DNA from 2 places in the Pseudomonas saponiphila genome. Region 2 is predicted to be linked to the other one. Evidence: predicted binding sites of a transcription regulator. Region 2 holds the regulator's gene; the other holds the start of a gene.
The links. Region 2 encodes sigma-54, which starts transcription at its own class of promoters, with help from an activator protein. Its sites were predicted from a motif close to ANTGGCATNNANNTTGCTNT; they were not measured.
Positions count from the first base shown of each region.

Region 1 (16,079 bases), 660 kb from region 2:
AGTCCGCTGGCGAAAACACCGTTCAATAAGAACGTCGTCCGAGCATGAAAAAAGCGCCTGTAATGGCGCTTTTTTCATGCTCGGGTGAAAACCCGGGCCTTACTTGAACCCCAGTTGCCGCCAGCCTTCATAGACCGCCACGGCCACGGTGTTGGACAGGTTCAGGCTGCGGCAGCCTTCGCGCATGGGCAGGCGCAGGCGTTGCTCGCCGGGCAGGGCGTCCAGCACGTCCGCCGGCAGGCCGCGGCTCTCGGGGCCGAACAGGAAGGCGTCACCCTCCTTGAAGCTGGCGTCATGGAAGGGCCGCGAGCCCTTGGTGGTGAAGGCGAACAGGCGCGGCTGGCCAAGGCTTTTCAGGCAACTTGCGAGGTCGGCGTGGCGTTGCAGGGTGGCGTATTCGTGATAGTCGAGGCCGGCGCGGCGCAGGCGCTTGTCGTCCATTTCGAAACCCAGCGGCTCGATCAAATGCAGGTGGCAGCCGCTGTTGGCGCACAGCCTGATAACGTTGCCGGTATTCGGCGGAATTTCTGGTTGAAAGAGGATGACGTGAAACATGCACGGCTCCGAAGAGAAAGACAGGCTGCATTCTACGCCTGAAGAAGACCCGCGACCGAAGCTAATGCCGAAGGTATTCGGCTCCCTGGCGATTGTCGGAATGATGGTGGGGCTGATGATCGGTCGACTGACCCAGCCCGACCCGGTCGAGTTGCAACAGGTCGAGGTGGCCGCCGATGGCCTGGTGGTCTGGTTCAACCAGGAACCCAAGGTTCACGGCGAACATATCGATGGCACCATCGCCTTGCTGTTCGATGCACAAGGACGGGCGCAGAACGGTCAGTTGCAGGTCAATCAGAAGACGGTGAACTGGCGGGTACGGCTGGCGGACCAGGGCTTGCTGCTGAACCTGGTGGCTGCCCGGCCGCTGCGGGGCGAGTGGAGCGCCAGCCAGGTGGACGGGCGCTGGCGCCTGGCGATCCACCTGCGGGAGGAATAAAAGAGGGAAACCCCGGCCTGCCTGTACCAAGGCCCCCAAAAACGGGAGGGGCTGATCGCCCGTTTGGGGCGATGAGTCCCGGTGTAAAGAAGGGGATTCCCGGCCTGCCTGTACCAGGGTCCCCGAAAGGGTTGTGGGCACGTCGCTCGGAGCGTGATGAGCCCGGTGTTAAAGAGGGAAGCCCCAGCCTGCCTGTACCGAGGTTCCCGAAAACGTGGCCCGTCGCTATGAGCGTGATGGGCCGGTTGTTAAAGAGGGAATCCCCGGCCTGCCTGTACCGAGGTTCCCGAAAGCGTGGCCCGTCGCTATGAGCGTGATGGGCCGGGTGTTAAAGAGGGGAATCCCCGGCCTGCCTGTACCAAGGTCCCCGAAACTGGGTAGTGACTGGGTTAATGCAGGGCGCGTGCCAGCTTTGGCGCAATCCGCGCGTGTTGCGGTGAAAAAAGTCGAAAGCCCCGTAATCCGGGGCTTTTGCGTTTTCGACCTGGGGCTTTTCAGAGGCGAGGCCCGGGTTGTGCCCGGGCCCGATGGCGCTGCACCGCGCCTTGGGGCAGTGCATGCAGCCCATCCTGGTGCACGCACGTCATCGTCGTAGGAGCCGGCTTGCCGGCGAAAGCGCCGCTCGGCGCTCTGCAAGGCTCAAGGGCCTTTTCGCTGGCAAGCCAGCTCCTGCATGCTGCGGGTTGGGGCTTCAGCCCTCTTCGCTTTCGTCCTCGTCGCCACCGTCGACCTTCATCCCCAGTTCTTTGATCTTGCGGGTCAGGGTGTTGCGGCCCCAGCCCAGCAGCACGGCGGCGTCGCGGCGGCGGCCGGCGGTGTGCTTGAGGGCGGTTTCGATCATGATCCGCTCGAAACTCGGCACCGCGCTGTCTAAAAGGTTCGACTGGCCGCGGGCCAGGGCCTGATCAGCCCACTGGCGCAGAGCCTGTTCCCAGTTGGTCACCGGCGCCGAATCCTGGGGCAGGCTCAGTAGTTCCGGCGGCAGGTCGCTGATATGCACTTCGCGCCCCGAAGCCATCACCGTGATCCAGCGGCAGGTGTTCTCCAGCTGGCGCACGTTGCCCGGCCACGGCAGGTTCTTCAGGTACTCCTCGGTTTCGTTCTTCAGCAGCTTGGGTTCCACCGCCAGTTCCTGGGCGGCGCGGCTGAGGAAGTGCTTGGCCAGGGTCGGGATGTCTTCGCGACGGTCCGACAGGCGCGGAATATGGATGCGGATCACGTTGAGGCGGTGGAACAGGTCCTCACGGAACTTGCCGGCATGCACCAGGGTTTCCAGGTTCTGGTGGGTCGCAGCGATGATCCGCACATCGACCTTGACCGGGGTATGGCCGCCGACCCGGTAGAACTCGCCATCGGCCAGGACCCGCAGCAGGCGAGTCTGGGTGTCAGCCGGCATGTCGCCGATCTCGTCGAGGAACAGGGTGCCGCCGTCGGCCTGTTCGAAGCGTCCGCGGCGCAGGTTGGCGGCGCCGGTGAAGGCGCCTTTTTCATGGCCGAACAGCTCGGATTCCATCAAGTCCTTGGGGATAGCGGCCATGTTCAGGGCGATGAACGGCGATGCCGCCCGTGGGCTGTGGCGATGCAGCGCGTGGGCCACCAGTTCTTTACCGGTGCCCGACTCGCCGTTGATCAGCACGGTGATGTTGGAGTGGCTCAGGCGTCCGATGGCGCGGAACACCTCCTGCATGGCCGGCGCTTCGCCGATGATTTCCGGGGTACGGGCCAGGGTCGGCGCCACTTCCAGGCCCTGCTGCTCCTGGGCATGCTGGTTGGCGCGCTTGACCAGCGACACCGCCTCATCCACATCGAACGGCTTGGGCAGGTACTCGAAGGCGCCGCCCTGGTAGGAGGCGACAGCGCTATCCAGGTCCGAGTGCGCGGTCATGATGATCACCGGCAGGCGCGGGTGCAGCTCGCGAATCCGCGCCAGCAGGTCCAGGCCGCTGGCACCGGGCATGCGGATGTCGGAGATGATCACGTCCGGCTGCTGGCGCGCCAGGCGGCTCATTACGCCGTCAGCGCTGTCGAAGCTCTGGGTGGTCATGCCTTCCTGCTGCAGGGCCTTTTCCAGGACCCAACGGATAGAACGGTCGTCATCGACGATCCACACGGTTTCACTACGGCTCATGTCGATGGGGCTCCTTGTTCCAGAGGCAGAAAGATCGAGAAGGTGGTGTGGCCGGGATGGCTGTCACATTCGATCAGGCCCTGGTGCTGGCTGATGATGTTCTGGGTAATGGCCAGGCCCAGCCCGGTACCGTCCGGGCGGCCGCTGACCATGGGAAAGAAGAGGGTGTCCTGCAGCTCGGCGGGAATGCCCGGGCCGTTGTCGATGATCTCGATCTTGGTCACCAGGCGATGGCGCACATGACCGATGGTGAACTGGCGCATGGTGCGGCTGCGCAAGGTGATGCGCCCCAGGCGCATCTCGTTCTGGCTGCTGATGGCCTGCATGGCGTTGCGCACGATGTTGAGCACCGCCTGGATCATCTGCTCGCGGTCGATCAGGACGTCGGGAATGCTCGGGTCGTAATCGCGCACCAGGGTGATGCAGCCCTGGCTTTCGGCTTCCACCAGGCTGCTGACCCGCTCCAGCACCTCGTGGATGTTGGTCAGGGCCAGCGATGGCAGCTTGTTCGAGCCGAGCATGCGGTCCACCAGGTTCCGCAGGCGGTCGGCCTCTTCGATGATGACGTTGGTGTAGTCCTTGAGGCTTTCCTCGGGCAGCTCGCGAGCCAGCAATTGGGCGGCGCCGCGAATCCCGCCCAGGGGGTTCTTGATTTCGTGGGCCAGGCCGCGCACCAGCATCTTGCTGGTTTCCTGCTTGGACAGCTGGGCCTCTTCCTTGGTGATGCGCAGCAGCCGGTCCCGGGGGTGGACTTCCAGCAGCAGCAAGGTGTCGCCGTTGCTGAGGATCGGCGTCACCGCATAGTCGACGGTCAGGGTCTGGCCGGTCAGGGCGGTGAGCATGGCTTCGCGCTTGGTAAACGGATGCGCCTGTTCCACCGCCTGGCGCAGGGAGCTCAGGGCCTCGGCGGATTCGGTGAACAGCTCGCTGATGAATTGCCCATGGCTGCGCTGGCCGCTGATGGCCAGGAGCATCTCCGCCGCCGGGTTCATGTACTCAAGGCGCAGGTCGGCGTTGAGCAGAATGGTGGCGGTGGTCAGGTTGTCCAGAAGCAGGCGGTGCAGTGGGTCGCTGATGGTCATTCGGACCTCTTTTGGAGCAGGGCGAGCCGGAGCTGGTCCGGGATCGCGCGCGGGGTTAAAGCGCTGATGTGGAGAAAATGCAAAAACCAAACCAAGGCTCCGAAAAGAAGCGTTCGCGGCCTGAAACAGGCGTTTGAAGCCCGATTGCGTGGCGCTTTGCCAGCTTCGCCGGGTATTTTCGAACCAAAATGGGCTGGGAGTGGTCTGTGGGTGCACGGTATTGCACCAATATAGTGCATGATTCTGCGGGGCGCTTGGCGGCTGCACGGATCGATGAGAATCAACGCCCGTTTTTCAGCGGCAGCGCACAGAGCGCGGGTTTAGAGTGCTCGAACCCGACGCTTCAAGGTTCAGGATGCGGCCATGGAAAACGCCACTCTGCTGTTTCAGCTCCCCGACGACGACACCCTGTATCAGGCCCTTCTGGACCGCGACCCGGCCTATGAGGGCTTTGCCTACGTCGGGGTCAAGAGCACGGGGGTGTTCTGCCGCCTGACCTGTGCCGCGCGCAAGCCCAAGCGCGAGAACACGGTGTTCTTCAGCTCGATCAAGGGTTGTGTCGAAGCGGGATTCCGTGCCTGTCTGCGTTGTCGGCCGCTGGAGCGGGCCGGGGTGCAGGAACCCTGGGTACAGACCCTGCTGGAGCAACTGCACAGCGATCCCGAACGCCGCTGGTACGAAGATGATCTGACCCGGCTGGGGCTGGACCCGTCCACCGTGCGTCGCGCCTTCAAGCGCTACTTCGGAGTGACTTTCCTGGAAATGGCCCGCCTGCGGCGCATGGGCCAGGGCATGCAGCAGCTGGCTGGCGGAGAGTCGGTGATCGACGCGCAGATCAGTGCCGGCTTCGATTCCGACAGCGGCTTCCGGCGGGCCTTCCGTCGTCTGGCGGGCCAGCCACCATCGAGCCTGCGGGGGCGCGAGCTGCTCAAGGCCGATTGGCTGCAAACCCCGATCGGCGTGATGCTGGCGGTGGCCGATGCCCAGGTCCTGCATCTGCTGGAGTTCTTCGATCGCCCGGCGCTGGCCACTGAGCTGCAGGCTCTGCAAAAACGCAGTGGTTCGAGCATAGGTTTCGGGCGCTTTGCTCCGATCGATCTGATCGAGGCCGAGTTGCGGCGCTACTTTGCCGGGGAGGCGCTGAGCTTCACCACGCCGTTGGCCATGAACGCCTCGGCTTTTACTCGCACGGTCTGGTGGGCGTTGCGTGATATTCCCCCGGGGAGCACCTGCAGCTACGCCGAGGTGGCGAGCCGGATCGGCTCGCCCTCAGCGGTGCGTGCGGTGGCCCGGGCCAACGGCGCCAATCAGATCGCCATCGTCATTGCCTGTCACCGAGTGATCGGCAGTGACGGCGCCCTCACCGGCTATGGCGGCGGCCTGTGGCGCAAGCGCTGGCTGCTGGAGCATGAGCGGCGCTTGCGCCCTCTGTCGGGCGAGTCAGCGAGCGGGCTGTAACGGGCTTGCGGGAGTGGCAGCAGGTGGAAGGTTATCCACAGGCAACTGGGCCAAACGCTGGTTGTCCGCTTCTCGCGCCAGTTCGTCGGCATCCGCCTGTTCCGCCGTGGACAGCTCGGCGGCGTTGTGACCGATGCGCTTGAGCAGGGCCAGCATGCACAGCAGCGAAACCAGGGCGTAGCAGGCCGAGGCGATGGCCACGCCGATGATGCTGCCGGTGCCGTTGAGGATGCTTTGCGCCAGCACCGGAGTGGCGCCGCCGACCAGCAGCGAGCACAGCTGGTAGGAGATCGACAGCCCGCTGTAGCGCACCCGGGTCGGAAAGGCCCGGGCCAGGATGCCGCCCACCGCGCCGTAGAACATCGAATGCGGCACCGTGGCCAGGCACATGCCGAGCACGGCGATCCAGTAGTTGCCGGTCTCCACGGCGAAGAACATCGCCGGCATCAGCAACTGTTCCGGTACCACCATCAGCACCATGGCCTTGCGCATGTCCATGCGCGAAACCAGCACCGCTCCCAGGGGTTGGGTGATGAACTGCACCACCAGGGCGATGACGATCACGCTGAGGAAGCTGCTCTGGGTGTAGCCCAGCTCCTTGGTGGCCCAGGACAGGGCAAAGGTGCTCTTGAAATAGGTGACGTGGATGATCGGCAGCACTCCGGCGCCCAGCAGCACCAAGCGCCAGTGGTCGCGCAGCACGTCGAGAATCGGCAGCTTGACGGTCTTCTTCTGCGCCATCAGGCGCTGCATGTCATCGGATTCTTCGAGCTTGAGGCGGATGACCATGCCGACGATCACCAGCAGCGCCGAGAGCAGGAACGGAATGCGCCAGCCCCAGAGCAGGAAGTCCGGTGTCGGCAGGGCGCTGATGCCAAAGAACACCAGGGTCGCCAGCAGGTTGCCGGCGGGCGAGCCTTGCTGGGCAAAGGCGGCGTACAGGATGCCCTTGCCCTTGGGCGCGCTTTCGCTGGCGATCAGGACCGCCCCGCCCCATTCGCCACCCACCGCGATGCCCTGGATGATGCGCAGGGCCACCAGGGCGATCGGTGCCCAGACACCTATCTGCAGGTAGCCGGGCAGCAGGCCGATGCAGGTGGTGGCCACGCCCATCATGATCAGGGTGATCACCAGGGTGGTCTTGCGGCCGATCTTGTCGCCCATGTGGCCGAAGATGATGCCGCCGATGGGGCGGGCGACAAAGCCCGCCCACAGGGTCAGGAAGGACAGCAGGGTGGCCGTGCCCGGGGGCAGGTCGGCGGGAAAGAAGATTTTGCCGAACACCAGGGCGGCGGCGATTCCATAGGCGTAGAAGTCATACCATTCGATGGTGGTGCCGATGAACGAGGCTATGCCCGCCTTGCGGGCTTTCTTGTGGGCGGCAGCTTCCAGGGTGGCGCTCATGTGCAACTCCTGCTTGTTATTGTTATGGGCGCCCAGGCGGGGCGCGTGGGCGTCATGCAAGGCCCGACCGCTGGGAGCCTATACAGGCAGGAATCGAAAAATATAATGATTAAATCTTATGGTTTGATACGTGATTTCGTATCGCCGGGGCCTGCCCAGGAGCCCGTGCCAGCGGCTTGCAGCAAGGATCTGAACAGGGCCAGGAAACTGTCTGCGGCAGCCGAGGGTTGGTCCGCCAGATGGATGGCCAGGATCTCCGAAGGCGCTCCCCGACCTTCAATCTCGCAGTAACTCACCCCCGGTTGGCCGAGCAGGGCCAGGGTCTGGGGCACCAGCGCCACGCCCATCTCATGGGCCACCATCGTCACCACGGTTTGCCAGAGCCTTGTTTCGTGGCGGATCCGCGGGCTGAACCCGGCGGCCACGCAGCGGGCGATGATCAGGTCGTGGTAGTGGGGCGATGCCTCCCGTGGAAACAGGATGAAATCATCATTGGCCAGTTGCTTGAGGTCGACCCGCGTCTGCCCGGCCAGGGGGTGGTTCTGCGGCAGGCAGCAAAGGAAGGGTTCGGCCAGCAGTGTCGCGCTGCGGATGCCGGCGGCGAAGGTGCCACCGTGAACGAAGCCGATGTCGATCTGTCCGCGCTGCAGGGCCTGGGCCTGACTGGCGCTGTTCATTTCCATCAGCACGATCTCGGTGTCCGGGTGATCGCGCTCGAAGGCCTTGACCGCCTGGGGCAGGCCGCGGTGCAGGATCGAGTTGACGAAGCCCACGCTCAGGCGTCCGCTGAAGCCTTCCGCCGAGCGCTGGGTCAGGCGCCGCGCCTGGTCGGCCCGCAGCAGCAGGTAGCGCGCTTCGCCCAGCAGCACCTGGCCGGCATTGGTCAGGCTCACGGACTTGTTGTTGCGGTTGAGCAACTGGATGTCCAGTTGCCCCTCCAGCTTCTTGATGTCGAAACTCAGCGCCGGCTGTGAAATGCACAGGCGCTCCGCGGCACGCCCGAAATGCAGCTCCTCGGCCACGGCGACGAAGTAGCGCAGCTGTTTGAGGTCCACGATGATTTCGCCTTCTTCGATATGGTTTTATTATCGTAGTTGATGGATTTTGTATTAGATACTTATCGATGGCGACTCTAGTCTCGGCCTACAAAAACCAGGAGACGCGCCATGACCGCCAAGCCTTGCCCCCTCGAAGACCGCCTGAACATTCCCGACAGCCGTGGCATCAACCTGTTTGCCTGCGACGCCGGCCTGGCCGCGTTGCTTCAGGTGTATCTGCCGCCAGCGGTCTATCAGCAATGGCTGCCGACCCTGCAGCAGCTGGGCGCCCGGGCCGGTGGCGAGCTGGACGTGCTGGCCTTGAGCGCCGACAAGCACCCGCCGGTGTTGCAGCCCCGCACCCGCCGTGGCGAGAACCTGCAAAGCATTGCCAAGCACCCGGACTATGTCGCACTGGAACGGGTGGCCTACGCCGAGCTGGGCCTGGCCTCGATGAGCCACCGCCCTGACGGCCCGCTGCCGCTGGTCAAGTACGCCCTGACCTACCTGTTCGTCCAGGCCGAGTTCGGCCTGTGCTGCCCGGTGAGCATGACCGACTCCCTGGCCCGCACCCTGCGCAAGTTTGGTGCCCCCGAGCTGGTGCAGCGCTACCTGCCGCAGTTGCAGTCCCAGGATTTCGACGAGCTATTCCAGGGGGCGATGTTCATGACCGAGCAGGCCGCCGGTTCCGATGTCTCGCGCACCGAAACCCGTGCCCGGCTGGAAGACGGTCAATGGCGGTTGTATGGCGAAAAATGGTTCTGCTCCAACCCGGATGCCGACCTGGCCATGGTCCTGGCGCGGCCGGACCATGCGCCCTCGGGCATGGCCGGGGTGACCCTGTTCCTGCTGCCGAAGGTGCTGCCCGATGGTTCGCGCAACGCCTATCGAATCCAGCGCTTGAAGGACAAGCTCGGCAGCCGCTCCATGGCCAGCGGCGAGATCACCCTGGAAGGTGCCACGGCCTACCTGATCGGTGACGTCGGCCGCGGCTTTCAACAGATGGCCGACATGATCAACATGTCGCGCCTGTCCAATGGCGTGCGTGCAGCGGGGCTGATGCGCCGGGCCCTGAGTGAGGCGTTGTACATCGCCCGCCAGCGTCGGGCCTTCGGCAAGCATCTGATCGACATGCCGCTGATGCAGCGCCAGTTGCTGAAGATGATGCTGCCCACCGAGCAGGCGCGCTCGATGTTCATGCAGATCGCCACCTTGCTGCCCCGGGCCGATGGCGGCGACGAGACGGCGCGCCAGTGCGTGCGGATTCTCACGCCGCTGATCAAGTTCCGTGCCTGCCGTGATGCCCGGCGGGTGACCGGCGATGCCATGGAGGTGCGGGGCGGGGTTGGGTACATCGAGGAATGGAGCGATGCCCGGCTGGTGCGTGATGCCCACCTGGGATCGATCTGGGAAGGCACCAGCAACATCGTTGCCCTGGACATCGCCCGGGCGGTGACCCGCGAGCAGGCGCTGGAGCCGCTACAGGGCTACCTGGCCGGACTGCTGGCCGAAGCCGACCTGCCGCCAGCCAGCCGCCAGCTGTTCGACTCGGCCCTGCGGCGTGCGGTCACCTGTTTCCACAGGGTGGCGCTGCAGCGCCTGGATGAGCAGGTGCGGCAGGCCGGCAGCGTCCTCTATCACCTGACCAGCGCGATCTTCATGGCCTGGGAAGCGGCGCGCCAGGCCGGAGATTTTCGACGCCTGGCCCTGGCCCATCTGGTGTTGACGCACAAGGTGCTGCCGCGGGACCCCTTGAGCCTGGAGCCGGCCATCGATGCTCAACTGCTGGCGCGGCTGGCCAATGAAAGCCCGCTGTCGCAAGCCGAGGCGATGCAACTGCTACCGGCCTGAAGGGTCGCCCACTGCCACTTTCCGGAGTACCCACATGAAGCACGCCCAAGGGGCCCTGTCGGGTCTGAAAATCATCGATCTCAGCCGTGTGCTGGGTGGTCCTTACTGTTCCCAGGCCCTGGCCGATCATGGCGCCGAGGTGATCAAGCTGGAGCCGTTGAGCGGCGACGAAACCCGTGGCTGGGGGCCGCCGTTCGAAGGTGACGACGCCTCGTACTTTCGCGGTATCAACCGCAACAAGCAGGGGATTGCGGTCGACCTGTCGCGCCCCGAGGGCCTGGAACTGCTGATGCAGTTGCTCGAAGGCGCCGACGTGCTGATCGAGAACTTCAAGCCGGGCACCCTGCAGCGGTGGGGCATAGGTTACGAGGAGGTGCTGAGCCAGCGGTTTCCGGGGTTGATCCACTGCGGGATTTCCGGTTTTGGCGCCGATGGCCCGTTGGGTGGCCTGCCCGGTTACGACGCGGTGATTCAGGCCATGGCCGGCTTGATGAGTGTCAACGGCGAAGGTGAGGGCGGGCCGCTGCGCATCGGCCTGCCGATCGTCGATATGGTCACCGGGCTGAATGCCCTGGCGGGGATTCTCCTGGCCCTCAACGAGCGCCAGCGCAGCGGCCTCGGGCAGTCCCTGGACATCTGCTTGTATGACTGCGGCGTGTCCTTGCTGCACCCCCACCTGCCGAACTACTTCGCCTCTGGCAAGACCCCGAAGCGCACGGGCAATGCCCACCCCAACATCGCCCCCTACGACAGCTATCGCACTGCCGGCGAACCGATCTTCCTCGCGGTGGGCAATGATCGGCAGTTCGCCAGGCTGTGCCAGGAGCTGGGGGCCGACGAGTTGCTGCAAGACCCGCGGTTTGCCAACAACGGCCAGCGTTCGGTTAATCGCGAGGCCTTGAAGCAGCGGCTGGAACATTACCTGGCGGCACACGACGGCGCCTCGCTGGCGCCACGGCTGATCGATCTGGGCGTGCCCTGCGGTTCGATCGCCACGGTGGATCAGGTGGTGGCTCATCCTCATACCCGACATCGCGGCCTGCTGGTGGAACTCGATGATTACCGCGGCATAGGTTCACCGGTGAAGCTCTCGCGAACGCCGGCCAGTTATCGCACTGCGCCACCCAGGTTGGGCCAGGACACTCGCGCGGTGCTGCAGGGATTGGGGCTGGATGAGCCGACGATTGCCAAACTGCTGGCCAGTGGCGTGGTGCGCGGCTGAGGCCCCTGATCAGCGACGGTGGGCGCGCAGCAGGGTGAAGGTGATGCTCGGGCTCTGTTGCAGCACCCGCGTGCCCTCAAGGATCTGCACCGCCAGGCGATGTTGGCCACGGTCGATGTTCACCAGCGCCAGCTCGTGGCCCCGGCTGGTGGCGCCATAGGCCTGATCGTCCAGCAGCAGGCGCAGACGATGCTGGGGTTGCAGGGCCGGGGCCAATAGCACCCGTACATTGAAGCTGCCGTTGTTGGCCCGCAGCGCGCCGTGCTCGGGCACGCCGAGCACCTGCAATTGCGCATAAGGCTCTGCGCAGGCGGGCAGGGCTGTTATCCACAGCAGGCAAAAGGCAGCAATGCGCATCATGCTGAGTCCGCTCGTTGAAGGGCTGCGGTTGAAAGGCTCCAGCATAGGGCGCGACCGGGCATGGCGCGGGCGTGGTTAACCTTTGAACACACATAACTCGGCGGTGGCGCGGACCATCGCCAGCTGCCGCAACGGCTCGTTGCTGGCGGCCTGATTGGCCCGGGCCAGCCATTGCGGGCATTGCGGGTCGGTCTGGTACGGGGCGAAGTCGGCCAGTTGTTGCAGCAGGCGCTTTTGTAACTGATCGAGTCGTGGGCGGATCTGTCCGGCCAGATCCTGGCGCGGGGTGTCCGGTGCCTGGCCTTGCAGGTGCCAGCTGGACAGCCTGGCGTACTGCAGCAGTTTGTTGGCCTCAATCTGGGCGGCGAAGAATTGCCCGACCGTTTCTTCACTCAGGTGATAGGTGGCGGCCTGGGCCGTGGCACCGGCAATCACCTGCTGTTCCCGAGGGCGGTCTTCCACGGCCTTGTGGCTGTCCCATTTGCTCAGGGCCACCTGATCGGCAATCGTCAGGCGCTCGCTGATGCTTTGCAGCAGAGGGGCAAGGGTGGGCGGGGCATCGTTGGCGCAGGCTGCGCCGGTGAACAGGCTGCAAGTCAGGGCGAAGCACAGAGTGAGGCGCGAAGTCATGGGCGGGCTCGGCTGTCGAGGGGAAAGACGGCGCCCATGATGCACGCAACTAACTCGGACGGGGTAAAGGCGCGGGCATAAAAAAGGCCTCCCGAAGGAGGCCTCTTGTTCACGCGGCTTGCGCCGACGCTAGCGGATCAGCAGCTGTAGTACAGCTCGTACTCCAGTGGGTGCACGAAGGTACGGACCTTGATCTCTTCTTCGCTTTTCAGGGCGATGTAGGCGTCGATGAAGTCGTCGCTGAAAACGCCGCCTTTGGTCAGGAACGCACGACCTTTGTCCAGCTCTTCCAGGGCTTCCTTCAGGCTGCCGCAAACCTGTGGGATCTCTTTGGCCTCTTCAGGCGGCAGGTCATACAGGTTTTTGTCAGCAGCGTCGCCAGGGTGGATCTTGTTCTGGATACCGTCCAGGCCGGCCATCAGCAGGGCGGCGAAGGCCAGGTACGGGTTGGCAGCCGGGTCCGGGAAACGCGCTTCGATACGGCGGGCTTTAGGGCTCGACACGTAAGGAATGCGGATCGAAGCGGAACGGTTGCGCGCCGAGTAGGCCAGCATCACCGGAGCTTCGAAGCCTGGAACCAGACGCTTGTAGGAGTTGGTGGCCGGGTTGGTGAAGCCGTTCAGGGCCTTACCGTGCTTGATGATGCCGCCGATGAAGTACAGGGCGGTATCGGACAGGCCGGCATAGCCTTCGCCTGCGAAGGTGTTCTTGCCGTCTTTCCAGATCGACATGTGGACGTGCATGCCCGAACCGTTGTCGCCGTACAGTGGCTTGGGCATGAAGGTGGCGGTACGACCGTAGGCGTCGGCCACGTTGTGCACCACGTATTTCAGGGTTTGGGTTTCGTCGGCCTTCTTCACCAGGGTGTTGAACTTGACGCCGATTTCGTTCTGGCCGGCAGTCGCCACTTCGTGGTGGTGAACTTCAACGGTCAGGCCCATTTCTTCCAGTGCGTTGCACATGGAGGTACGGATTTCGTGGTCGTGGTCGAACGGTGGAACCGGGAAGTAGCCGCCCTTGACGCCTGGACGGTGGCCCTTGTTGCCGCCTTCGATGTCCTGGTCGGACATCCACGAACCTTGCTCGGAGTAGATCTTGAACATCGAGCCGGAGATGTCGGACTTGAATTTCACCTGGTCGAAGATGAAGAACTCAGGCTCTGGACCGGCGAATACGGTGTCGCCGATACCGGTGGCCTTCAGGTGCTCTTCAGCGCGCTTGGCGATGGCACGTGGGTCGCGATCGTAACCTTGCATGCTCGAAGGTTCGATGATGTCGCACACCAGGATCAGGGTCGGCTCTTCGGTGAACGGATCCAGCACGGCGGTTTCGTCGTCCGGCATCAGGATCATGTCGGAGGCTTCGATGCCTTTCCAGCCAGCGATGGAGGAACCGTCGAACATCTTGCCGGATTCGAAGAAGTCTTCATCCAGCGCATCACGGGCCGGCATGGTCACGTGATGTTGAGTGCCCTTGGTGTCAGTGAAGCGCAGATCAATCCATTTGACGTCATGATCTTTGATGAGTTGAACCGACTTCGACATAGTGTCCTCCGGGTGGCTTCGGGCTTGGTGTTGGAGTGCCCTTAGAATGTGGGTGATGCCGGCGCGAATACTCTGCCATGGCAACCTGCCTCACAAGGGAGCAAATTGCATGCCAGTGCCCTGCGATGGGTTTTCTGCCCCAAAATCAGGCTTTGTGCGGCGGATTTGGCTAAATCTCGGCGTGTGGCGCACTGCAATGTAGCGCCTTACTTGATAAATGACCTGTTTTGGTGCGCCGAAAACCTTCTGCACATTAATTGGTTAAACCTTGAGCAATTTCCGCTATAATCCGCGCCCCCCTTTTTCGGCTGGCCCAGCGCGCACAGTTTTCATGAAACTAATCGTTAAAGTTTTCCCGGAAATCACCATCAAGAGCCGCCCGGTACGGATGCGTTTCATCCGTCAGCTGGCCAAGAACATCCGTGCCGTGCTCCGCGATCTGGATCCGGCGGTGGTGGTCAATGGTGTGTGGGACAACCTTGAGCTGGAAACCACCCTCAGCGAGCCCAAGGCCCTGAAGGAGTTGACCGAGCGCCTCTGCTGCATGCCCGGTATCGCGCACTTCCTGCAGGTCGACGAATACCCGCTGGGCGACTTCGACGACATGGTCGCCAAGTGCAAGCAGCACTTCGGCGAGGCCTTGCCCGGGAAGATTTTCTCCGTGCGCTGCAAGCGTGCCGGCAAGCATGAATTCAGCTCCATGGACGTGGAAAAGTACGTCGGCAGCCAGCTGCGTCGGCAGTGCGGCGCCGCCGGAATTTCCCTGAAAGAGCCGGAAATTGAAGTGCGGATGGAAATTCGCGACCAACGGTTGTTCGTGATCCACAGCCAGCACAACGGCATCGGCGGCTACCCGCTGGGCGCCCTGGAACAGACCCTGGTGCTGATGTCCGGCGGTTTCGATTCCACGGTGGCGGCCTACCAGATCATGCGCCGCGGCTTGATGGGGCATTTCTGCTTCTTCAACCTGGGCGGGCGTGCCCACGAATTGGGCGTGATGGAAGTCGCGCACTATATATGGAAGAAGTACGGCAGCTCCCAGCGCGTGCTGTTCGTCAGCGTGCCGTTCGAGGAAGTGCTCGGGGAAATTCTCGGCAAAGTCGACAACAGTCATATGGGCGTCATTTTGAAGCGTATGATGTTGCGTGCCGCCTCGAGCATCGCCGACCGCCTGCACATCGATGCACTGGTGACCGGCGAGGCGATTTCCCAGGTGTCCAGCCAGACCCTGCCGAACCTGTCGGTGATCGACTGCGTGACCGAGAAGCTGGTGCTGCGTCCGCTGATCGCCAGCCACAAGCAGGACATCATCGACCTGGCCGAAGAGATCGGCACCGCCGACTTCGCCAAGCACATGCCGGAGTACTGCGGGGTCATCTCGGTGAACCCCAAGACCCATGCCAAGCGCCATCGCGTCGAGCATGAAGAGAAAGAATTCGATATGGCGGTGCTCGAGCGTGCGATCGAGCGGGCCAAACTGGTGCCGATCGATCGGGTGATCGACGAGTTGGGCCAGGATTTGCAGATTGAAGAAGTCAGCGAGGCGCTGGCCGGTCAGATCGTCATCGACATCCGTCACCCGGATGCCCAGGAAGACGACCCGCTGGAGCTCCCTGGCATCGAAGTACAAGCGCTGCCGTTCTATGCATTGAATGCCCGCTTCAAGGAACTGGACCCTACGCGCCAGTACCTGCTGTATTGCGACAAAGGCGTCATGAGTCGCCTGCATGCTCACCATCTGCTCAGTGAGGGACATGCCAATGTGCGCGTTTATAGACCGAGCTAAGTGCCCGGGGATGTTCGCCTGTGGCTTGCGTCACCGGCCCCCCGACGCCGCCGTCCAGCTGTAACGGCCAGGCCTGACTCTATTGTTAATCGCTGCCAGCATTTGTCAGCACACCGAATCCTCTGATCGAGATACACAAGTGATCGAAAATCTACGCAACATCGCCATCATTGCCCACGTTGACCATGGTAAGACCACCCTGGTAGACAAACTCCTGCGTCAATCCGGCACCCTGGAGCGCAACGAGCTCAACGACGAGCGCGTGATGGACTCCAACGACCAGGAAAAAGAACGCGGCATTACCATTCTGGCGAAAAACACCGCCATCAACTGGAACGGCTACCACATCAACATCGTGGACACCCCGGGCCACGCCGACTTCGGCGGCGAAGTTGAGCGCGTCATGTCCATGGTCGACTCCGTGCTGCTGCTGGTCGACGCCCAAGACGGCCCTATGCCGCAAACCCGTTTCGTGACCAAGAAGGCTTTCGAAGCCGGCCTGCGTCCAATCGTGGTGATCAACAAGGTCGACCGTCCGGGCGCGCGTCCTGACTGGGTTCTGGACCAGATCTTCGACCTGTTC
Region 1 covers NZ_FNTJ01000002.1:720,610-736,688, forward strand. The annotation lists gene secB (protein-export chaperone SecB) at 1-29, shown strand, start outside; gene BLV47_RS25240 (tRNA (cytidine(34)-2'-O)-methyltransferase) at 100-555, opposite strand; gene BLV47_RS25245 (hypothetical protein) at 554-994, shown strand; gene ntrC (nitrogen regulation protein NR(I)) at 1,686-3,122, opposite strand; gene glnL (nitrogen regulation protein NR(II)) at 3,119-4,204, opposite strand; gene BLV47_RS25260 (bifunctional transcriptional activator/DNA repair enzyme AdaA) at 4,568-5,662, shown strand; gene BLV47_RS25265 (MFS transporter) at 5,645-7,066, opposite strand; gene BLV47_RS25270 (LysR family transcriptional regulator) at 7,183-8,121, opposite strand; gene BLV47_RS25275 (acyl-CoA dehydrogenase family protein) at 8,233-9,954, shown strand; gene BLV47_RS25280 (CaiB/BaiF CoA transferase family protein) at 9,989-11,176, shown strand; gene BLV47_RS25285 (hypothetical protein) at 11,186-11,536, opposite strand; gene BLV47_RS25290 (chorismate mutase) at 11,612-12,166, opposite strand; gene glnA (glutamate--ammonia ligase) at 12,304-13,710, opposite strand; gene thiI (tRNA uracil 4-sulfurtransferase ThiI) at 14,042-15,496, shown strand; gene typA (translational GTPase TypA) at 15,636-16,079, shown strand, end outside.
Region 1: a site for sigma-54 is predicted at 13,808-13,827, ahead of glnA (glutamate--ammonia ligase). Genes of this name have one in related genera too.

Region 2 (16,079 bases):
GGCCATGGGCATTGCCTTGCAGGATGTGCCGGAAGGGCTGGTGATTGCCCTGGTGTTGGCGGGGGCGGGGATGTCGCGGGTCAAGGCGTTCCTGATCGGCGCCGCTTCAGGCCTGGTGGAGCCGGTCTTTGCCTTGCTCTGTGCCTGGCTGGTGAGCCTGGCGCAGGTGCTGCTGCCCTTGGGGCTGGCCCTGGCAGCGGGGGCGATGCTGCTGGTGGTCACTCATGAAGTGATTCCGGAGTCGCGGCGCAATGGCCATGACAAGCTCGCCAGTCTCGGCCTGTGTATCGGTTTTTGCCTGATGATGGTGATGGACACGGCGCTTGCCTGAATGCCGCGTGGCGAGCGGCTCGCTCGTGTCTACTCGCCTTCGTCGAAGTAGTTGTTGATCAGGGCAACCAGCGCATCCATTGCTTCCTGTTCCTGCTCGCCTTCGGTCTTGAGGTAGATCTTGGTGCCCTTGCCGGCGGCGAGCATCATCATGGCCATGATGCTTTTGCCGTCGACCATGGATTCCGGGGTTCTGCCGGCGCGGATCTGGCAGGGGAACTGGCCGGCCACGCCGACGAACTTGGCCGAGGCGCGAGCGTGCAGGCCCAGTTTGTTGATGATCTCGATTTCCAGAGCTGGCATCGCGGGGTAGATCCTTTCAGCTAAGGTCGCGGTGGCGAACCTGGACGTTCTTCAGGGTTTTTTGCAACACCTTGCCCAGGCGCTCGGTCAGGTACACGGAGCGGTGGTGCCCGCCGGTGCAGCCAATGGCAATGGTCACGTAGGCGCGGTTGCTGGCGGCAAAGCGCGGCAGCCACTTGAGCAGATAGCTTTCGATGTCCTGGAACATCTCTTCGACATCGGGTTGCGCAGCCAGGTATTCCGCCACCGGGGCGTCCAGTCCGGATTGGGCACGCAGTTCGGGTTTCCAATACGGGTTGGGCAGGCAGCGAACGTCAAACACCAGGTCGGCGTCCACCGGCATGCCGCGCTTGAAACCAAAGGACTCCACCAGGAACGCGGTACCCGGTTCCGGCTGGTTCAACAGGCGCAGCTTGATGGTGTCTCGCAGTTGGTAGAGGTTCAGGTTGGTGGTGTTGACCTTGAGGTCGGCCAGATCGACGATCGGGCCCAGCAGTTGGGTTTCATCGTGGATGGCTTCGGCCAGCGAGCGATTGGCGCTGCTCAGCGGGTGACGACGACGAGTTTCCGAGAATCGCTTGAGCAGGGTTTCCTCGTCGGCATCCAGATAAAGAACGTCACACTGGATATGCCGGCTGCGCACTTCTTCCAGCAGTTCGGGGAAGCGTGAAAGGTGGCTGGGCAAGTTGCGGGCATCGATGGACACCGCTACCAGCGGTTGCGCCAGTTCAGTGTGAATCAATGCACGTTCGGCCAGCTCGGGCAGCAAGCCGGCGGGCAGGTTGTCGATGCAGTAGTAGCCGTGATCCTCGAGAACATCGAGGGCGGTGCTTTTACCTGAGCCGGATCGGCCGCTGACGATGATCAAGCGCATGATTACTGACCGTTTTGCTCGTCCAGGACAACCTGATACAAGGCTTCGTTGCTGGTGGCACTGCGCAGGCGATCGCGGACTTCCTTGCGATCGAGCATGCTGGCGATCTGCCGCAGCAGTTCCAGATGAGCATCGGTGGCGGCTTCCGGGACCAGCAGGACAAACAGCAGGTCGACCGGGGCGCCGTCGATGGCGTCGAAATCGATGGGAGCGTCCAGATGCATCAGTGCACTGATGGGCGACTCGCAGCCTTTGAGGCGGCAGTGAGGAATGGCGATGCCGTTGCCAAAACCGGTGGAGCCGAGTTTCTCACGGGCGATCAGGCTCTCGAAGACGTCCTGCATCTCCAGATCAGGCACTTCACGGCTGATCAGGTTGGCAATTTGTTCGAGGGCGCGTTTTTTACTGCCGCCCGGCACGTTCACCAGGGAACGGCCGGGGGTCAGGATGCTTTCAAGTCGGATCATGGGAGGGGAGTGTTAGCGACCCGTGCCTTGGAGAAGGTGGAGTTGCTTTTCCTTATGCTTTTTCAGTTGGCGGTCAAGCTTGTCCGTGAGCAGGTCGATTGCGGCATACATATCGTCATGTTCTGCATTGGCGACAACCTCCCCACCGTGGATGTGCAAGGTGGCTTCGATTTTCTGCTTCAATTTCTCGACAGCCATGGTGACCTGCACATTGGTAATCTTGTCGAAATGCCGCTCCAGCCGGTCGAGTTTTTCGCCGATGTAAGCGCGCAGAGGTTCAGTCACTTCGAGTTGGTGTCCACTGATGTTGACTTGCATACAGCTTCTCCTTCGTTGCCAGTGCATAACGCGGCAGGCTGAGATGCCTGCCACCTAGACCATGCCTGCAACCGGCTGGCTCAGCCAGCTTGCAGGCACACTCCGAAACGCTGTGGCCAGCCCGGCGGTTACATCAACCGCTTGCGTTCGCTGGAAGGCGCGATCCCAAGGGATTCGCGGTACTTGGCGACGGTCCGACGGGCTACCTGAATGCCTTGTGCCTCCAGTAAACCAGCGATCTTGCTGTCACTCAACGGCTTTTTCTGATTTTCCGCAGCCACCAGTTTTTTGATGATCGCGCGGATTGCCGTGGACGAGCATTCGCCGCCTTCCGAGGTGCTGACATGGCTGGAGAAAAAGTATTTCAGTTCATATATGCCCCGAGGGGTATGCATGAATTTTTGTGTGGTCACCCGGGAAATCGTTGATTCGTGCATGCCTACCGCTTCGGCAATGTCATGCAGAACCAGGGGTTTCATGGCTTCGTCGCCATATTCGAGGAAGCCCCGTTGGTGCTCGACGATCTGAGTGGCAACTTTCATCAGGGTTTCGTTGCGGCTCTGCAGGCTCTTGATGAACCAGCGGGCTTCCTGCAACTGATTGCGCATGAAGGTATTGTCGGCGCTGGTGTCGGCGCGGCGTACAAAACCGGCGTACTGGGCGTTGACCCGCAGGCGTGGCACGGATTCCTGGTTCAGCTCCACCAGCCAGCGTTCGTTGTCCTTGCGCACGATGACGTCTGGAACCACGTACTCGGCTTCGCTGGATTCGATCTGCGAGCCAGGACGCGGGTTGAGACTCTGCACCAGTTCGATGACCTGGCGCAGTTCGTCTTCCTTGAGCTTCATGCGACGCATCAACTGGCTGTAGTCGCGACTGCCCAGGAGGTCAATGTAGTCGCAGACCAGGCGCTGGGCCTCGCTCAACCAGGGAGTTTTCGCCGGCAACTGGCGCAATTGCAGGAGCAGGCATTCACCCAGGTTGCGTGCGCCGATACCGGCAGGTTCGAATTGCTGGATGCGATGCAGTACGGCTTCGATCTCGTCCAGTTCGATGTCCAGCTCCGGATCGAAGGCCTCAAGGATCTCCTCAAGGGTTTCGTCCAGGTAGCCCTGATTGTTGATGCAATCGATCAGGGTCACGGCGATCAGGCGATCGGTGTCCGACATCGGGGCCAGGTTCAGTTGCCAGAGCAAGTGGCTCTGCAGGCTTTCACCGGCCGATGTGCGGGTGGTGAAGTCCCACTCGTCGTCATCGCTGCTGGGCAGGCTGCTGGCGCTGGTCTGGTAGACGTCTTCCCACGCGGTATCCACCGGCAACTCGTTGGGGATGCGTTCGTTCCATTCGCCTTCCTCGAGGTTGTCCACCGTGGGGGCGGTTTCCTGGTAGGAGGGTTCCTGGATTTCGGTATTGGGTTTGGACTCGGTGTTGTCGGCCAGGGGGTCGCTGTTGTCGAAGTCGTCGCCGTCTTCCTGGCGCTCGAGCATCGGGTTGGACTCCAGGGCTTCCTGGATTTCCTGTTGCAGGTCCAGGGTCGACAATTGGAGCAGGCGGATGGCCTGTTGCAGCTGCGGTGTCATCGTCAGCTGCTGGCCCATTCTGAGGACTAGCGATGGTTTCATGGCAGGGGCTTAACACCTTATTTGCCGGCGCACATGCGCCATCCACTACAGGGCGCCGAAGCGCCAAACATAAGCAAATTATATGCCTGAAACTGAAGTGTTTGCCTAGAGCGCTGTAACAATAAAGTTTGTGGGGATTTATCGTTTGCGGCGCTCTGGCGTCTGGCCCGACACCTCAGCCGTTACAGGCGGAACTCATGGCCCAGATAGACTTCCTTGACCAGTTCGTTGGCCAGGATAGTCTCGGAGTCGCCCTCGGCGATCAGTTGCCCGTCGTTGACGATATAGGCGGTTTCACAGATGTCCAGGGTTTCCCGGACGTTGTGGTCAGTGATCAGCACACCGATGCCTTTGGCCTTCAGGTGATGGATGATCTGCTTGATATCGCCGACCGAGATCGGGTCGACCCCGGCGAAGGGTTCGTCCAGCAGGATGAACTTGGGGGCGGTGGCCAGCGCCCGGGCGATTTCCACGCGGCGGCGCTCGCCACCGGACAGGCTCATGCCGAGGTTGTCGCGGATGTGGTTGATGTGGAATTCCTGCAGCAGGCTTTCCAGCTCCTGGCGGCGGCCGGCCTTGTCGAGCTCCTTGCGGGTCTCGAGGATGGCCATGATGTTGTCTGCGACCGACAGCTTGCGGAAGATCGAGGCTTCCTGGGGCAGATAGCCGATACCGGCGCGGGCGCGACCGTGCATCGGTTGGTGGCTGACATCCAGGTCGTCGATCAGGACGCGCCCCTGATCGGCCTGGACCAGGCCGACGATCATGTAGAAGCAGGTGGTCTTGCCGGCGCCGTTGGGGCCGAGCAGGCCGACGATCTGCCCGCTGTCGATGGACAGGCTGACATCACGCACGACCTGGCGGCTCTTGTAGCTCTTGGCCAGGTGCTGAGCTTTCAGAGTTGCCATTACTGGGCCTTTTGCTCGTCGGTTTTCTTTTTCGGCTGGATGACCATGTCGATCCGCGGACGTGGCGCGGTGACCGAGCTGCCGTTGGCGCGACCGGCGTTAGCCACTTGCTTGACGGTGTCGTAGACGATTTTCTCGCCTTCGGTGGTATTGCCGTCGTTGATGACCTTGGCCTTGTCGATCAGCACGATGCGGTTCTGCTGGGCATGGTACTGGATGGTCACGGCGTAGGCCTGGACCGGTTTCGGGTCGGTCTGCTTCTGCAGCTGTTCGAAGTAGGCCAGGTTGCCCACCGACGTCACGACATCGATTTCGCCAGTCTTGGATCGGGTGATGGTCACGGTGTTGCCGGTGATCTTCATCGAGCCCTGGGTGATGATCACATCGCCCTTGTAGGTAGCCACGCCGTTCTTGTCGTCCAGCTGGGCGTCGTCGGCCTGAATGCGGATGGGCTGTTGGCTATCGTTCGGCAGAGCCCAGGCGCTCACGCTTCCCAGTGCTGCGCCCAGACTGAGCAAAATAGGGAGGGTTTTAACGAGCCTCATACTGTCCTCTTACGTTCGATAGCAGGTTCATCCTGCCGTCTTTCAAATACGCTTTCATTCCCTTGGCAGTGGTCACGCCGTCGGCGCCGTCGATTCTAACGGCTTGCTCGGTCTGCGCATATTGCTTCTGCGGGAATACTGTCATGCGGCTGGTGGTGATCAGCAGGTTGCGATTGTGCTCGTCGGTGCGGGAAACCCGAACCGAATCGATCAGCTCGACCTCGGTGCCGTCCGGATTGACTTCGCCGCGCTCGCTCTGGACATGCCAGGGATAAGTGGTGCCGCGGTACATCTGCAGGTCGGGCTTGGTCAGCAGTGTCACTTCGCTGGCCTTGATGTGTTCGACCTTGTCCGAGGTCATTTCGTACTGCAGTTTGCCGTCTGGCAGGTACTGCACGCTGCGGGCGTTGATCGCGTAATAGTCGATGGCGCTCTCGTCGACCTGCACCACAGGCTTGTCGAGGAAGCGTTCCGGGCTGATGTTCCAGTAACCGACCGCCGCGAACAGCAGGGCGATGGTCCCGAAGATCAGGATGGTGCGAATCTTTTTACTCAGCATGGGAGGGCTCTATAGATAAGCGGCATTGGCTGCTTCAAGACGATCCTGGGCGCGCAGGATCAGCTCGCAGAACTCCCGTGCGGCACCTTCGCCGCCGCGGGCAACGGTAATGCCGTGGGCGTGTTCGCGGACAAAGCCGGCGGCGTTGGCCACCGCCATGCCCAGGCCGACACGGCGGATCACCGGCAGGTCGGGCAGGTCGTCACCCAGGTAGGCGACCTGTTCATAGCTTAGGCCCAGTTGGGCCAGAAGCTCGTCCAGTACCACCAGTTTGTCTTCGCGGCCCTGGTAGAGGTGGGGAATCCCCAGGTTCTTGGCGCGGCGTTCGACCACCGGGGTCTTGCGCCCGCTGATGATCGCGGTCTGCACCCCGGCGGCCATGAGCATCTTGATGCCCTGGCCGTCGAGGGTATTGAAGGTCTTGAACTCGCTGCCGTCTTCAAGGAAGTACAGGCGACCGTCGGTCAGGACGCCGTCGACGTCGAAGACCGCCAGCTTGATGTGTTTACCGCGTTGCAGCAGGTCGGCACTCATTTACATCACTCCCGCGCGCAGCAGGTCGTGCATGTTCAAGGCGCCGATCGGCCGGTCTTCCTTGTCCACCACCACCAGGGCGCTGATTTTATGGTCTTCCATGATCTTCAGGGCTTCGGCGGCCAGCATATCGGCGCGGGCGGTCTTGCCATGAGGGGTCATGACCGAATCGATGGTGGCGTGGTGGATATCGATGGCGCGATCCAGGGTGCGGCGCAGGTCGCCGTCGGTGAAGATCCCGGCCAGGCGACCGTCGGCCTCCAGAATCACGGTCATGCCCAGGCCCTTGCGGGTCATTTCCATGAGCGCATCCTTGAGCAGGGTGCCCCGTTGCACCTGCGGCAGATCGTTGCCTTCATGCATCACGTTCTCGACCTTGAGCAGCAGGCGGCGGCCCAGGGCGCCACCGGGATGGGAGAACGCGAAGTCTTCGGCGGTGAAGCCGCGGGCTTCCAGCAGGGCCACGGCCAGGGCATCGCCCATGACCAGGGCCGCGGTGGTCGAGGAGGTGGGAGCCAGGTTCAGCGGGCAGGCCTCGTGCTCGACATGCACGTTGAGATTGACGTCGGCGGCCTTGGCCAGTGGCGACTCAGGGTTGCCGGTCAGGCTGATCAGCTGGATGCCCAGGCGCTTGATCAGCGGCAGCAGGGTGACGATTTCGTTGGTAGAGCCGGAGTTGGAGAGGGCCAGGATAACGTCGTCGCGAGTGATCATGCCCATGTCGCCATGGCTGGCTTCAGCTGGGTGGACAAAGAAAGCCGTGGTTCCGGTGCTCGCCAGGGTAGCGGCGATCTTGTTGCCGATGTGCCCGGATTTGCCCATGCCGACCACGACCACGCGGCCTTTGCTGGCCAGAATCATCTCGCAAGCGCGTACGAAATCTGCGTCGATATGGGGCAGCAAGCCTTCTACGGCCTGAAGTTCGAGGCGGATGGTGCGTTGTGCTGATTGAATCAGGTCGCTGGATTGGCTCATGTCTGAAATCGTATAGCCCGATGAAAAGGCGGCGATTATAGCGGTAATGAGCAAATCCCTCACGCAAGTTCGTCAGCCTTTATCCGGCCGGTATCAGGAATCCTCCGATTTTGCCTGTCCTGGACCTGAACGTTCACGGCTTCGGCCTTGGGGGCGTCGTATCAGCAGTGATATAGTTCGCCGCCAGTTCGGCCTGCCCAGGGGCACGTACTCCCGGCAGGGAGCCAAGCGTCCGAGTGATAGGCTGCATCGCAAGGAGTTTAGATGAGTGCCGATAACGCCTACGCGGTCGAGCTGAAGGGACTTTCCTTCAAGCGCGGTGCGCGCAGCATTTTCAATAACGTGGATATCCGTATTCCGCGAGGCAAGGTCACCGGCATCATGGGGCCTTCCGGCTGCGGAAAAACCACCCTGTTGCGCTTGATGGGCATGCAGTTGCGGCCCAGCAGCGGCGAAGTGTGGGTCAACGGCCAGAATCTGCCGAGCCTCTCGCGCAGCGATCTGTTCGATGCGCGCAAGCAGATGGGCGTGCTGTTTCAGAGTGGCGCCCTGTTCACCGATCTGGATGTGTTCGAGAACGTGGCTTTTCCGCTGCGGGTGCATACCGAACTGCCGGACGAGATGATTCGCGACATTGTCCTGCTCAAGCTGCAGGCGGTGGGCCTGCGGGGTGCCGTCGACCTGATGCCCGATGAGCTGTCCGGCGGCATGAAGCGCCGGGTCGCCCTGGCCCGGGCCATCGCCCTGGACCCGCAGATTCTCATGTACGACGAACCTTTCGTGGGGCAGGACCCGATTGCCATGGGTGTCCTGGTGCGGCTGATCCGTCTGCTCAACGATGCCCTGGGCATTACCAGCATCGTGGTGTCCCACGATCTTGCGGAAACCGCGAGCATTGCCGATTACCTCTATGTAGTCGGTGATGGCCAGGTGTTGGGCCAGGGAACTCCTGACGAACTGATGGACTCCGACAATCCGCGTATCCGTCAATTCATGAAGGGTGATCCCGACGGCCCGGTGCCGTTTCACTTTCCAGCGACGGATTACCGCGCAGATCTTCTGGGGAAGCGCTGATGCGCAAAATATCGCTAATCGAGAGGGTTCGCCTCTTCGGTCGCTCAGGCATCGATGTCCTGGCGGTACTGGGGCGTTCCACCCTGTTCCTGTTTCACGCGCTGCTGGGCCGCGGTGGCATCGGCGGCAGTTTCGGCCTGCTGATCAAGCAACTGCACTCCGTGGGCGTGATGTCCCTGGTGATCATCGTCGTGTCCGGAATCTTCATCGGCATGGTGCTGGCGCTGCAGGGCTTCAACATTCTCTCCAGCTACGGTTCGGAGCAGGCGGTGGGGCAGATGGTCGCCCTGACCCTGTTGCGTGAGCTGGGGCCGGTGGTTACCGCGCTGTTGTTCGCTGGTCGTGCAGGTTCAGCGCTGACTGCCGAGATCGGCAACATGAAATCCACCGAGCAGCTCTCCAGCCTGGAGATGATCGGGGTCGACCCGCTCAAGTACATCATCGCGCCACGCCTGTGGGCCGGCTTCATCTCCCTGCCGCTGCTGGCGATGATTTTCAGCGTGGTGGGGATCTGGGGCGGTTCCTGGGTTGCTGTGGACTGGCTGGGGGTCTATGAAGGTTCCTACTGGTCGAACATGCAGAACAGCGTGACCTTCAGCGGTGACGTACTCAATGGCGTGATCAAAAGTATCGTCTTTGCGTTTGTAGTGACCTGGATCGCCGTATTCCAAGGCTACGACTGTGAGCCCACTTCAGAGGGGATCAGCCGTGCCACTACCAAGACCGTGGTGTACGCCTCGTTGGCCGTACTGGGCTTGGACTTTATTCTGACCGCCTTGATGTTTGGAGATTTCTGATGCAAAACCGCACCCTGGAAATCGGTGTCGGCCTTTTCCTGCTGGCCGGCATCCTGGCTTTGCTGTTGCTTGCCCTGCGAGTCAGTGGCTTGTCTCCGAGCGCAAGCACCGATACCTACAAGCTTTACGCCTACTTCGACAATATCGCCGGTTTGACGGTCAGAGCTAAGGTCACCATGGCTGGGGTCACCATCGGCAAGGTTACGGCGATCGATCTGGACCGCGACAGCTTCACCGGTCGGGTGACCATGCAGCTGGAAAAACGTGTGGATAATCTGCCGACCGACTCCACTGCATCTATCCTGACGGCTGGCCTGTTGGGTGAGAAATACATCGGTATCAGCGTGGGCGGGGAAGAAACCTTGCTCAAGGATGGCGGGACCATCCACGACACCCAGTCGTCGCTGGTACTGGAGGACCTGATCGGTAAATTCCTGCTCAATACCGTTAGCAAAGACGCCAAATGAGGAGTTTTTCGATGATCTCTATCTTGCGACGTGGCCTGTTGGTGCTGCTGGCGGCCCTGCCGTTGCTGGCTAGCGCGGCCAGTGCACCTTCCGCCCACGATCTGGTGCAGGACACCACCACCCGCCTGCTGGCGGATCTGGCGGCCAACAAGGAAAAGTACAAGCAAAGCCCGAACGACTTCTACAACGCCCTGAACGGCATTGTCGGTCCGGTGGTGGATGCCGACGGCATCTCCCGCAGCATCATGACCGTGAAGTATTCGCGCAAGGCCACCCCGGAGCAGATGGCGCGCTTCCAGGAGAACTTCAAGCGCAGCCTGATGCAGTTCTATGGCAACGCCTTGCTCGAGTACAACAACCAGGGCATCACCGTTTCTCCGGCCAGGGATGAAAGCGGCACCCGTACCAGCGTGGACATGCAAGTCAAAGGCAACAACGGCGCTATCTATCCGGTGTCCTACACCCTGGAGAAGATCAACGACGAGTGGAAAGTGCGTAACGTGATCATCAACGGCATCAACATCGGCAAGCTGTTCCGTGATCAGTTCGCCGACGCCATGCAGCGCAACGGCAACAACCTGGACAAGACCATCGACGGCTGGGCCGGCGAAGTGGCCAAGGCCAAGGAAGTCACCGAAGACGCCGCCCATAAGGCTGCGCAATGAGTGAGTCGGCCGTACGCCTGGGTGACGCCGGGGAGCTGCTGATCAGTGGCGTGCTGGACTACCGCAGCGGCCCGGGCCTGCGCAAGCAGGGCCTGGCGCTGATCAAGTCGAGCCCGGGCACGGCCCTGGTGCTTGATTGCTCGGCGGTGGAAAAATCCAGCAGTGTCGGTCTGGCCCTGTTGCTGGCCTTCATTCGCGATGGTCAGGGGCTGGGCAAGACGGTGAGTGTTCGCGCTCTGCCCGAGGGCATGCGGGAAATCGCCGAGGTGTCCGGGGTCACCGAGATCCTCCTCCATCCGTAGTAACCCACATCTATATAGAAGCCCCCCGTCAGAGTCCTGCTATGCGGGGTTCGCAGGCGCGGGGCTTTTTTGTATGATGTCCGACCCGCGCGCACAGGGCGCCGATTGAGGTTGAGCATGCAGGCCAACGAAGTGAAGAGCTTTCTTGAGGGAAAGCTGCCCGGAGCTCAGGTAGAAGTTGAGGGCGAAGGCTGCAACTTTCAGCTGAACGTGATTAGCGACGAACTGGTGGCCTTGAGCCCGGTCAAGCGTCAGCAGAGCATCTATGCCCATTTGAATCCATGGATTGCCGATGGCAGCATCCACGCGATCACTATGAAATTTTTCAGCCGCGCGGCTTGGGCCGAGCGCACCTGAGCCCAAGGGCGTCGAGACTGTTATGGATAAATTGATTATTACCGGCGGCGTTCGCCTTGATGGCGAGATCCGCATTTCCGGGGCCAAGAACTCCGCGCTGCCGATTCTGGCGGCAACCCTGCTGTGCGATGGCCCGGTCACCGTGGCCAACCTGCCGCACCTGCACGACATCACCACCATGATCGAGCTGTTCGGTCGCATGGGCATCGAGCCGGTGATCGACGAGAAACTCAGCGTTGAAATCGACCCGCGCACCATCAAGACCCTGGTGGCGCCTTACGAGCTGGTGAAAACCATGCGCGCCTCGATCCTGGTGCTGGGCCCGATGGTTGCCCGTTTCGGCGAAGCCGAAGTGGCCCTGCCGGGTGGTTGCGCCATCGGCTCGCGCCCGGTTGACCTGCACATCCGCGGCCTGGAGGCCATGGGCGCAGTGATCGACGTCGAAGGCGGCTACATCAAGGCCAAGGCCCCTGAAGGCGGCCTGCGCGGTGCGAACTTCTTCTTCGATACCGTGAGCGTGACCGGTACCGAGAACATCATGATGGCCGCGGCGTTGGCCCGTGGCCGCAGCGTGCTGCAGAACGCCGCCCGCGAACCTGAAGTCGTCGACCTGGCGAACTTCCTGATCGCCATGGGGGCGAAGATTTCCGGCGCTGGCACCGACACCATCACCATCGATGGCGTTGAGCGTCTGCATTCGGCGATCTACAAGGTCATGCCCGACCGTATCGAAACCGGCACCTACCTGGTGGCGGCAGCCGTCACTGGCGGGCGGGTCAAGGTCAAGGACACCGATCCGACCATCCTTGAAGCCGTACTGGAGAAACTCAAGGAAGCCGGCGCCGAAGTGACCACCGGCAGCGACTGGATCGAGCTCAACATGCACGGCAAGCGCCCCAAGGCGGTCAACGTGCGTACCGCTCCGTACCCAGCGTTCCCGACCGACATGCAGGCTCAGTTCATTTCCCTGAACGCGATTGCCGAAGGCACTGGCGCGGTGATCGAGACCATCTTTGAAAACCGTTTCATGCACGTGTACGAACTGCACCGCATGGGCGCCAAGATCCAGGTCGAAGGCAACACCGCGATCGTCACCGGCACCGAAATCCTCAAGGGCGCGCCGGTCATGGCCACCGACCTGCGGGCCTCGGCCAGCCTGGTGATCTCGGCCCTGATGGCCGAAGGCGACACCCTGATCGACCGCATCTACCACATCGACCGTGGTTACGAGTGCATCGAAGAGAAGCTGCAGATGCTCGGCGCGAAGATCCGCCGCGTACCGGGCTAGTTGCATGACGGGCACAGGGAGGTGCCCACAGCCGAATCTGTTCCACGTCGAGCCTGTCTTCAGGCTCGACGCATGTCTGGCGCCGTTTGCGTCCGGGCATCAGTCGCCGCATAAGGACTTACGTTACTCATGTTGACCATCGCACTGTCCAAGGGCCGTATCCTCGACGACACGCTGCCGCTTCTGGCTGAAGCGGGCATCGTGCCGACCGAGAATCCGGACAAGAGCCGCAAACTGATCATCCCCACGACCCAGGACGATGTACGCCTGCTGATCGTGCGCGCCACCGATGTGCCGACCTATGTCGAACATGGCGCCGCCGACCTCGGGGTGGCCGGCAAGGACGTCCTGATGGAGTACTCCGGCCAGGGCCTGTACGAACCGCTGGACCTGCAGATTGCCCAGTGCAAGCTGATGACCGCCGGAGCCATCGGCGCCGTCGAACCCAAGGGGCGCCTGCGGGTAGCCACCAAGTTCGTCAACGTGGCCAAGCGTTACTACGCCGAACAGGGCCGCCAGGTGGACATCATCAAGCTCTACGGCTCCATGGAGCTGGCGCCGCTGATCGGTCTGGCGGACAAGATCATCGACGTGGTCGACACCGGCAACACCCTGCGGGCCAACGGTCTGGAGCCCCAGGAACTGATCGCCACCATCAGCTCCCGTCTGGTGGTCAACAAGGCATCGATGAAGATGCAGCACGCCCGTATCCAGGCGTTGATCGACACCCTGCGCAAGGCAGTGGAGTCGCGACACCGCGGCTGATTCACATGCGTGGCCTTGAGCCGCGCCCATCTATCCGCGTCATAGCCAGAATGCTCAGGTGCCCACGCGGATGGCTTGGTAGTCTTGCGGCGCCTGAGCTTTGCAAATCCAAGCTTGCCCTTTTGAGCACTCGCCAATTACTGAGGCCTTCGCTATGACCGCTCCGACTGCAATTCGCCGACTCAACGCTGCCGATCCGGATTTCGCCCGTCATCTGGATCATCTGCTGAGCTGGGAAAGTGTCTCTGACGATTCGGTCAATCAGCGGGTGCTGGACATCATCAAGGCCGTGCGCGAGCGCGGGGATGCGGCGCTGGTGGAGTTCACCCAGCGTTTCGACGGTTTGCAGGTGGCTTCCATGGCCGATCTGATCCTGCCGCGCGAGCGCCTGGAACTGGCCCTGACCCGAATCACCGTGGCCCAGCGTGAAGCCCTGGAAAAGGCCGCGGCGCGGGTGCGCAGCTATCACGAGAAACAGAAGCAGGATTCCTGGAGCTACACCGAGGCCGACGGCACGGTGCTGGGCCAGAAGGTCACGCCGCTGGACCGCGCCGGCCTGTATGTACCGGGGGGCAAGGCGTCCTACCCGTCGTCGGTGCTGATGAACGCGATCCCGGCCAAGGTGGCGGGCGTGGCTGAAGTGGTGATGGTGGTGCCGACCCCGCGTGGTGAAGTCAACGAACTGGTGCTGGCGGCGGCCTGCATTGCCGGGGTCGACCGGGTGTTCACCATCGGCGGCGCCCAGGCTGTTGCCGCGCTGGCCTACGGCACCGAAAGCGTGCCCCAGGTGGACAAGGTGGTCGGTCCTGGCAACATCTATGTGGCCACCGCCAAGCGCCACGTATTTGGCCAGGTCGGCATCGACATGATCGCCGGCCCCTCGGAGATCCTCGTGGTCTGCGACGGTCAGACCGATCCGGACTGGATCGCCATGGACCTGTTCTCCCAGGCCGAGCACGACGAAGACGCCCAGGCGATCCTGGTCAGCCCGGACGCCGAGTTCCTGGATAAAGTCGCTGCGAGTATCGCCAAGCTGCTGCCGACCATGGAGCGCGCGGAAATAATCAACACTTCGATCAATGGCCGTGGCGCCCTGATCCAGGTTCGCGACATGCAGCAAGCCATGGACGTGGCCAATCGCATTGCCCCCGAGCACCTGGAGTTGTCGGTGGCCGACCCGCAAGCCTGGCTGCCGCAGATCCGTCACGCCGGGGCGATCTTCATGGGCCGTCACACTTCCGAGGCGCTGGGCGATTATTGCGCCGGGCCGAACCACGTGCTGCCGACGTCCGGCACCGCGCGTTTCTCCTCGCCGCTGGGGGTGTATGACTTCCAGAAACGCTCGTCGATCATCTTCTGCTCCGAGCAGGGTGCGTCCGAGCTGGGCCGGACCGCCTCGGTGCTGGCCCGTGGCGAGTCGCTGACCGCCCACGCCCGCAGCGCCGAATACCGCATCGTCGACGACCAAGATCAGGGGCAATGAACATGAGCAAATTCTGGAGTCCGTTCGTCAAGAACCTGGTGCCTTACGTGCCGGGTGAACAACCCAAGCTGACCAAGCTGGTCAAGCTCAACACCAATGAAAACCCCTATGGCCCGTCGCCCAAGGCCCTGGCGGCGATGCAGGCCGAGCTCAACGACAACCTGCGCCTGTACCCCGACCCCAACAGCGACCTGCTCAAGCAGGCAGTGGCCAGTTACTACGGGGTGCAGGGCAACCAGGTGTTCCTCGGCAACGGTTCCGACGAAGTCCTGGCGCACATTTTCCATGGCCTGCTGCAGCAGGATCAGCCGCTGCTGTTCCCGGACATCAGCTACAGCTTCTACCCGGTGTACTGTGGGCTGTATGGCATCGATTACCAGGCGGTGCCCCTGGACGAACAGTTCCAGATCAACGTAGCCGACTACGCCAAGCCCAACGGCGGGATCATCTTCCCCAACCCGAACGCGCCGACCGGCTGCCTGCTGGCCCTGGAGGCGGTGGAGCAGATCCTCCAGGCCAGCCCGGATTCGGTGGTGGTCGTGGACGAAGCCTATATCGACTTCGGCGGCCAGACCGCCATCAGTCTGGTGGACCGCTACCCCAACCTGCTGGTGACCCAGACCCTGTCCAAGTCGCGCTCCCTGGCCGGCTTGCGGGTGGGCCTGGCGGTGGGCCATCCGGATCTGATCGAGGCTTTGGAGCGGATCAAGAACAGCTTCAACTCCTACCCGCTGGATCGCCTGGCGATCGTCGGTGCGGCGGCGGCCTTCGAGGACCGCGAATATTTCGCCAAGACCTGCCAGCTGGTGATCGACAGCCGCGAGTGGGTGGTGGCGCAGTTGCAGGCCAAGGGCTTTGAAGTGCTGCCATCGGCGGCCAACTTCATCTTTGCCCGCCACCCGCAGCACGATGCGGCGGGGCTGGCGGCCAAGCTGCGCGAGCAAGGGGTGATAGTGCGTCACTTCAAGCAGGAGCGGATCGCCCAGTTCCTGCGGATCAGCATCGGCACCCCGGAGCAGAACCAGGCACTGATCGACGGGTTGGGGCAGCTCTAAGTCGTGAGCTGCAAGCTGCAAGTTGGAAGCCCAGAGCAATGCCAGGAGCCTCTGACTTGCAGCTACAAGCTTGCCACTTGTAGCTGCAGCCCCCGGCTGCCCTCATTCGTGGTGCGGGTTGCCGAGGAAGGTCAGGGAGCTGAACAGGCCGCGTGAAGCCACATCCGGATCGTCCTTGAGCGGTACTTCAAGCTCTGCGGCAATCACGTTCAAGCCTTCATTTCTCACCAGCACTTGCGCGCGTCCCTGGGCATCGGTCTCGGTGCTCAGGGTGCTCGGTGCATTGCGATAATCGCCGATCAACTTGACCCCAGCCACGGGCTGCCCATCCAGCATTACCCGCACCGGCAGGCTGTTGCCCTGGCCCACCGTCAGCGGGTCGACTTCCGGC
Region 2 covers NZ_FNTJ01000002.1:1,384,021-1,400,099, forward strand. The annotation lists gene BLV47_RS28115 (ZIP family metal transporter) at 1-331, shown strand, start outside; gene BLV47_RS28120 (HPr family phosphocarrier protein) at 361-633, opposite strand; gene rapZ (RNase adapter RapZ) at 650-1,507, opposite strand; gene ptsN (PTS IIA-like nitrogen regulatory protein PtsN) at 1,510-1,974, opposite strand; gene hpf (ribosome hibernation-promoting factor, HPF/YfiA family) at 1,987-2,292, opposite strand; gene BLV47_RS28140 (RNA polymerase factor sigma-54) at 2,421-3,914, opposite strand; gene lptB (LPS export ABC transporter ATP-binding protein) at 4,097-4,822, opposite strand; gene lptA (lipopolysaccharide transport periplasmic protein LptA) at 4,822-5,367, opposite strand; gene lptC (LPS export ABC transporter periplasmic protein LptC) at 5,354-5,926, opposite strand; gene BLV47_RS28160 (KdsC family phosphatase) at 5,936-6,460, opposite strand; gene BLV47_RS28165 (KpsF/GutQ family sugar-phosphate isomerase) at 6,461-7,435, opposite strand; gene BLV47_RS28170 (ATP-binding cassette domain-containing protein) at 7,700-8,509, shown strand; gene mlaE (lipid asymmetry maintenance ABC transporter permease subunit MlaE) at 8,509-9,306, shown strand; gene mlaD (outer membrane lipid asymmetry maintenance protein MlaD) at 9,306-9,773, shown strand; gene BLV47_RS28185 (MlaC/ttg2D family ABC transporter substrate-binding protein) at 9,785-10,438, shown strand; gene BLV47_RS28190 (STAS domain-containing protein) at 10,435-10,740, shown strand; gene BLV47_RS28195 (BolA family protein) at 10,858-11,097, shown strand; gene murA (UDP-N-acetylglucosamine 1-carboxyvinyltransferase) at 11,120-12,385, shown strand; gene hisG (ATP phosphoribosyltransferase) at 12,515-13,150, shown strand; gene hisD (histidinol dehydrogenase) at 13,305-14,633, shown strand; gene hisC (histidinol-phosphate transaminase) at 14,636-15,688, shown strand; gene BLV47_RS28220 (DUF4198 domain-containing protein) at 15,791-16,079, opposite strand, start outside.